Regions from separate parts of the Sphingobium sp. JAI105 genome, predicted to be linked through region 1. Evidence: riboswitches for the same ligand, from Rfam matches in the RefSeq annotation. Region 1 holds a riboswitch; each other region holds the start of a gene.
The links. A riboswitch is a leader RNA that binds a small molecule or an ion and turns the genes downstream of it on or off. The one in region 1 is predicted to bind cobalamin.

Region 1 (2,261 bases):
TGACGTCATGTCCACCGCCGACCGGCTGATCTACATGGCCAACCAGATTGCGCGCAATCTGGCGGCGCAGGGCGATGCGGAGGCGGTTGCGTCCACCGCCAGCCATATCGCCAGCTTCTGGGACCCGCATATGCGCGCGCGGATCGTGGCGCTGGCGGCGGAGCAGCCCGACGCCCTGTCGCCGATCGCGGCGCAGGCCGTGCGCCGGATCAGCGCTTGAAGCAGGGCGGCGACGCGCTGACCTTCACCCGCCTGGCCCGCGATGGGCAGGGCGAAGCGGTCGAACGGGTGCTGGCCGACGAAGTGCCGGTCGCGATCGAATTCAACGGCATCGGCTATGCGGTGCTGATGGCGACGCCCACTGATCTGACCGATCTGGTGCTGGGTTTTGCGCTGGCGGAACGGTTGATCGGGCCGGACGATGCGCCCTTCGACGTCGATACCCATGATACCGATCAGGGCATAGTGGCGCGCGCGACGCTGCCGCCATCGCGGACCGATTTGCTGCTGGACCGGGTACGGCACCGCGCGTCCGATTCATCGTGCGGCCTGTGCGGGATCGAAAATCTGGAACAGGCGATTCGGCCCCTGCCGCCAGTGACGACGCGATCGCGCGCCGACCGGGCGGCGATCTTTCGCGCGCTTGATGGGCTGGCGGCGCATCAACCGCTCAATGCCGCGACAGGCGCGGCCCATGCCGCCGCCTGGGTCGGCGCGGACGGGGCGATCCGTCTGGCGCGGGAGGATGTCGGGCGGCACAATGCGTTCGACAAGCTGATCGGCGCGATGAAGCGCGCGGGCGCGGGCTGGGATGAGGGCTTTGCGCTGCTGTCGTCACGCTGTTCCTATGAACTGGTGGAGAAAGCGGTGCTGAGCCAATGCCCGCTTTTGGTGACGATTTCTGCCCCCACAAGGCTGGCGGCGGAGCGCGCGGCGGCGGCGGGACTGCCGCTGGTCGTGCTGGCGCGACGCGACGCGATGTTGCACCGGGGCAACGCCCCGCTGACGTAGCGAATCAGCCGCTTGGCAATACCGCGCCTTTGCCCTAGAGCGCGTCGCGTGAGGGGGGCTCGCCTTTCTTGCAGCTAGATCGCGCCGGTGTCCCGCAAGGGGCTGAAAATGGGAATGCGGTGCGGGCGTGGAAGCGCCCTATTCCGCAGCTGTCCCTGCAACTGTAAGCGGTGAGCATGATGCATAAGGGTCGCAAGACCCGGCCACTGGACGCCAATGTCTGGGAAGGTTCGTGCATCATTGCCCTGACCCGTGAGCCAGGAGACCTGCCGGCGTCTGGTCGCTCTTGCCCTGATCCAGGGGATTGGTCATGGCACGGTGGTTTTCCGTCGAGCGACGCTGTGCGGCCGGGGCCGCATCGTGCCGTGCGGCGGGGGCTGGCGTCATCCCGCATCATGGCGCGACCGCGTGCGCGGACGCCCTGGCCTTGAAGTCGCATGGGACGCTCAGGGCATATATCATGGTAAAAACAGGGATTTCTCTCATTGCGCTGCTGGCGGCAACGCCCGCTCTGGCGCAGGACGACGACATCATCGTCACCGCATCGGGCATCGAACAGTCGCGCGACGAAGTGGGGCAGGCGATCACCGTCATCGACGCGCAGACCATCCAGACCCGGCAGGCTATCGATGTGGTCGATCTGCTGGCGACGACGCCCGGCGTTCGTTTCAACCGTAACGGGTCCACCGGCGGAGTGACCGGCGTATCGCTGCGCGGCGCGGAAACGACGCAGACTCTGGTGCTGATCGACGGGGTGAAGGTCAATGACCCCAGCGGCATCGGCGATGGGTATGATTTCGGCCATTTGCTGACCGGCAATATCAAGCGGATCGAAGTGCTGCGCGGCTCCAACTCGGTCGTCTATGGCAGCCAGGCGATCGGCGGCGTGGTCAACATCATGACCGGCGTGCCGGTGGACGGCTTCGGCGCGAACGCCTCGGTCGATTATGGTTATAGCGATACGGTCAATGCCAAGGCGGACGTGTCCGGCTCCAGCGGCATCGCGTCGGGCGGCGTGGGCGCGGCCTATTTCCGCACGGATGGCATTTCATCTGCCGCGGGCGGTACGGAAAAGGATGGCTATGAAAATATCGCCACCAACGCGCGGCTCAAACTGGCGTTCAGCGATGCGCTGAGCCTCGACCTGCGTGGTTATTATATCCATGCGGATCTCGACTATGACAGCTTCTTTGGCGCACCGGCCGACAGCAGCGATGTGAGCAAGCTGGACCAATATGTGGGCTATGCGG
Region 2 (2,261 bases), 2.3 Mb from region 1:
TGCGATTGACGAGGGTGGGCCTGCGTCAATCAACTATTACCCGCAGATCGGCGTCTATCTGTTCCGTTTCACAAGCAGCGCTAGCGTCGCCCGCGCTAACTATGGCGATTCACTGGTGATCTTTAGCGCGAAGACCGGCGGACTGCTCAAGTCGGCTCTCCCACGTCAAGAAGCTAAGGGTGGCGCCCTTCACGCCTGGCTGGAAGCCCTCCACCTGGCGGCCATCGGCGGGCTTCCCTACAAATTTGCGGTCGCCTGCGCCGGTCTGCTGATCACGAGTCTATCGGTCACGGGAACCATGATCTGGATGAAAAAACGCACCGCGCGGTTACGAACACTTAGACGCCCAAACAAAATGTCCGAAATCACACGGGGAGCGGGATGACGGCTATGGCCCGTTTTTCGGACATAGATTTCGAGATGGGTTTTCAAACAACGAATGCGTGAGGTGCGGTTTTCCGGGCAAGTGAGCCGCATCGTCTCGGAAAGCAGCATTTTTGAGACGGCTGCTCCTAAGTTGATAAAGTCCACCACCTGGAATATGGTCCACCTGTGGCGCCTCGTTAGAGGTGTCGCATGATCGCGTCGGTTCCCCGAGAGGGGATTAAAATGGGAACACGGTGAAGGTGGGTCTCCACCCGAATCCGAGGCTGTCCCTGCAACTGTGAGCGGCGAGTGCGATGCATATGGGGCTTCGGCCTCAAGCCACTGAGCGAGAGCTTGGGAAGGCCGTGCATCAAGCGATGACCCGCAAGCCAGGAGACCTGCCGGCGTTTGGTCGCTCTTGCTTTGGTCCAGGGGATGGTCAGGGCACGGTTCTTCCGTCTGAGCGACGAACGTAGCGGCAGGGGCCGCATCGGTTCGTGTGACGGGCGCTTTTCGCGTCCGCCCGCTCGTGCGCGCCGACCGTTCGTAACGGCACGCCCCTGCCCGACGTCGTGACGCCGGGGGGAAGACATTGAGACTATCGCCAATTTCGCAGCTTGCGCTCATCGTTGCGCTGTGTGCCGGGAGCAGCCCGGCATGGGCAGCCGAAAATGATTCAGCCCCTCCGGGTGAAAGCAGCGCCAGCGCGCCCAAAACCCAGCAGGAAATCGTCGTCACGGCAAACAGCCGCCAGGAGTTGCAGGATATTCTTTCGCCGGGTGTCGTGTCGGTTGTTTATCCCGACGATACGCGCGGCGAGCACAAGGCCCTGCCAGATCTGCTTGACCAGATTCCCGGCGTCTATGTACGCCGTGTCGGCGGCACGGGCGGATATACGACCACCAGCATCCGGGGCAGCGCCCCGAGCCAGGTCAACATTTACATCGACGGCGTGCCGTTCAATCTCTCCAGTGAGACGGCAGCGGACATCTCGACCATCCCGATCTCCAACGTCGAGCGCGTCGAGGTTTATCGCGGCGTGACGCCGGCGCGGTTCTCCGGCGCTCCGCTCGGCGGCGCAATCAACATCGTCACCAAGATGCCGACCGACCTCAGCGGCACGGTGTCAGCCGGCGCCCGTTCCTTCGGCGGTCGCCAGTTTTCCGGCAATCTGAACTTCCCACTGCTGGGCGGCGGCCTGCTGCTCGGCCTCGACATGGAGCGCAGCAAGGGCGATTTCAAATATCCCCTGATCGCGGCCCGCGAGCTGGACGGCATCGAGTTTGGCGATGCGGAGTGGAGCGGCGACGGTCAGCCCAATACGCCGTGCAGCACCTATCTGGTTTATCAGGGCATCCGTGAAATCAACCCGCTCTGCCAGTTTCCGACCTCGCGGCGACGGCAGAACAACAGCTTCCAGCGGGACAACGTGTTGGTAAAATGGCGGAACGAAAACATCACCGCCAAATATTCGTTCACCTATCTCAACCGCTACATGCCGACGCTGGTGTATGAGCCGGTCGGTTACAGTCTCGTCGATCTGCCCGCATACACCTTCCCGGCCGTGAACCTTACCGAAGGGTCTCTCGCCGGCCTCGGCGTGCCCTACAACAAGCGCCGACAACAGAAGCAGTATCAGCATGAGGGCGCGCTGAATTGGCAGGAGCGCTTCGGCAACCTCGAACTCGCGCTGAACCTGAACTTGATGGATCAGCGCAAGCGCTTCAATAATTACGACCTCGCGACACCCTTTGGCGTGGGCAGTCGCACGGCGCTCTATCGTACCACCCGCTATGGCATCACGGCCGACGCCAGCTACACGCTCGGCTCCGATTGGGATGTGGCGCAGCTCCTCGAACTGCACGTCCAGCATAATTGGGAGGAAATGCGCTACG
Region 3 (2,261 bases), on a different contig from region 1:
CAAGCAATCTGCGGCTCGACGTCCAGCCAGGCACACAGCGGCCGCTCGATGGATCGGCATCCGCGCAGTTGCTGCTTTTGTTCGAGAACTGGCCGGAGGTTAAACCCGCACTACCGCCCCTGCCCATCTATACCTCTGGCGTTACGACGCCGCACGTTGCCTCGCTTTCGGTGCCGGTGATCGGCCATGGCGACCGGCTCGTAGGTGCGCTCAGTATCGCAGGGCCCGAAGTACGCCTGTCTGGGTCGCAAAAAAGACTGGCACTGCCTCTGCTACACGCGGGCCTCAACCTGTGCCGTTCCCTTGGGGGCAATGCCGAGGCGATCTATCGGGTGCCAATCGCGCTGGCGACATAGTCCAGAAGATCGGGCCGCTGTCATTCCATTGATCGGACTGATCACGTTAAGCTGGGCAGCCGCGCCACGATGGTCGGGGCGTGAGGGCCATCTTGCTGACTCCATTGATTCACAGGTTTGGCGACGGCTTCGGTGGAGCCGCCCGACTGCCGCCGAGGGCTGAACGCACAGCCGCCTGCGCTATATAAAGAAATCTTTATATAACTCTTGACAATTATGCTTGAATGGCGTCAAACGATCCTGTCAAGGTTCCCCACCTCAGGCATGACGGTGGGGCTAAGACGGGAAGCCGGTGGTGCCTTTTCGAGGCAGAGTCCGGCGCTGCCCCCGCAACTGTAAGCGGCGAGCGGCGGTTCCATTTCGCGTCACTGGGTTTTTGCAAGAAACCCGGGAAGGCCGGAACCACCGCGATGACCCGTAAGCCAGGAGACCTGCCTTCGGCGCCATAACTTTCCTCGGACGGGGGTTCCTCCGATGGATCGCGCTTGAAGCGTTGCCCGTGCCGTAAAGCACTTTCCGGGTAATTCATGCCTTGCGCGTTCTTCTTTGGCCCTTCCGCCCGGCAAATGCAGGTGATCGGTCAATGCTTCCAATCCTGTTCCGCTTCATTCGCTACCGACGAATGCGTCCGCGCGCCGTGCCATCAGGCTGACCCCTGACGGAAGCGGCGCGCCGCCAATCTCCCATCATTCAGCCCGCTAAAGACGGACGGCGTTCGCGCCGGACCGAAGGAGCCTTTGCATGCCCGTGACTTGCGCCAATCCTGCCCTTTCCCGCCACGACCACAGCACGCCGACCATCGCCACCGACAAGCAGCCATCAGGGCATCGGACCATGACAGGCGAGGATCTTACCTTTTCCATCACGCGCCTTCGCTTTGACGACGATTATCGCCCGTCGGATACCACGCGTATCACGACCAACTTCGCCAATCTGGCCAGAGGGAAGAACCGGCAGGAGAATCTGCGTGGCGTGCTGAAGATGATCGACAACCGTTTCAACGACCTAGCCGATTGGGATAATCCCGATGGGGATCGCTACGGCATGGAACTGGATATCATTTCCGTCGCGATGAGCCTTGCCGCTGCCAACGGCCTCACGGCGTTTCCCATCATCGAAATCCTGAACACCAGCATCATCGATCGCAAGACGGACAATCGCATTGCCGGCATCGTCGGAAACAACTTCTCATCCTACCTGCGCGACTATGATTTCAGCGTGCTGCTGGCGGCGCACAACCGGGACCGCGTCGGTTTCGACACGCCGGACGGCTTTGGTGATCTGCACGGCCGTCTGTTCCGCCATTTCGTGCAGTCCAATACGTACAAGGCCAATTTTTCCAAGCCTCCCGTCATCTGCCTGAGCGTATCCAGCAGCAAGACCTACCATCGCACGGAAAACCATCACCCCATTCTGGGCTTCGAATACCGGCAAAGTGAATTCTCGCCGACCGACGAATATTTCGCGAAGATGGGTCTTAAGGTCCGCTTTTTCATGCCACGGGGCAGCCGCTCGCCCATGGCCTTCTATTTCGCCGGGGATCTGCTCGGCGACTACAGCAACCTGGAACTGATCGGCACCATCAGCACGATGGAATCCTTTCAGAAGATCTACCGGCCCGAAATCTACAACGCCAATCGCACAGCGGGAACGCGCTTCCGGCCCAGCCTGACGCATCAGGACTTTTCGTCCACGCGCATTGACTACGACCGCGAGGAACGAAGCCGCCTGGGCATCGAGCAGGGCCGGTTCGCAGAAGAGAATTTCATCAAACCTTACGGCCAACTTCTCTCGCAATGGTCCGCCACACAAGCACCCAAGAACATGATCTGACCCAATAGAAGAAAAGGCCCTCCATCATGAATAGAATATTGCCCACATCGACCGCCGGCAGTCTGCCCAAGC

Region 2: linked by a shared signal. The riboswitch ahead of IWY39_RS01990 (TonB-dependent receptor domain-containing protein) and the one ahead of IWY39_RS13350 (TonB-dependent receptor plug domain-containing protein) in region 1 are both predicted to bind cobalamin.
Region 3: linked by a shared signal. The riboswitch ahead of IWY39_RS21745 (DUF1852 domain-containing protein) and the one ahead of IWY39_RS13350 (TonB-dependent receptor plug domain-containing protein) in region 1 are both predicted to bind cobalamin.

The regions. Positions count from the first base shown of each region.
Region 1 covers NZ_JADOUC010000001.1:2,774,670-2,776,930, forward strand. Annotated here, with positions in the region: gene IWY39_RS13340 (formate dehydrogenase subunit delta) at 1-220, shown strand, start outside; gene fdhD (formate dehydrogenase accessory sulfurtransferase FdhD) at 217-1,011, shown strand; cobalamin riboswitch at 1,080-1,299, shown strand; gene IWY39_RS13350 (TonB-dependent receptor plug domain-containing protein) at 1,472-2,261, shown strand, end outside.
Region 2 covers NZ_JADOUC010000001.1:454,626-456,886, reverse strand. Annotated here, with positions in the region: gene IWY39_RS24275 (PepSY-associated TM helix domain-containing protein) at 1-385, shown strand, start outside; cobalamin riboswitch at 570-786, shown strand; gene IWY39_RS01990 (TonB-dependent receptor domain-containing protein) at 959-2,261, shown strand, end outside.
Region 3 covers NZ_JADOUC010000002.1:940,381-942,641, reverse strand. Annotated here, with positions in the region: gene IWY39_RS21750 (IclR family transcriptional regulator) at 1-356, shown strand, start outside; cobalamin riboswitch at 586-810, shown strand; gene IWY39_RS21745 (DUF1852 domain-containing protein) at 1,191-2,189, shown strand; gene IWY39_RS21740 (methionine synthase) at 2,216-2,261, shown strand, end outside.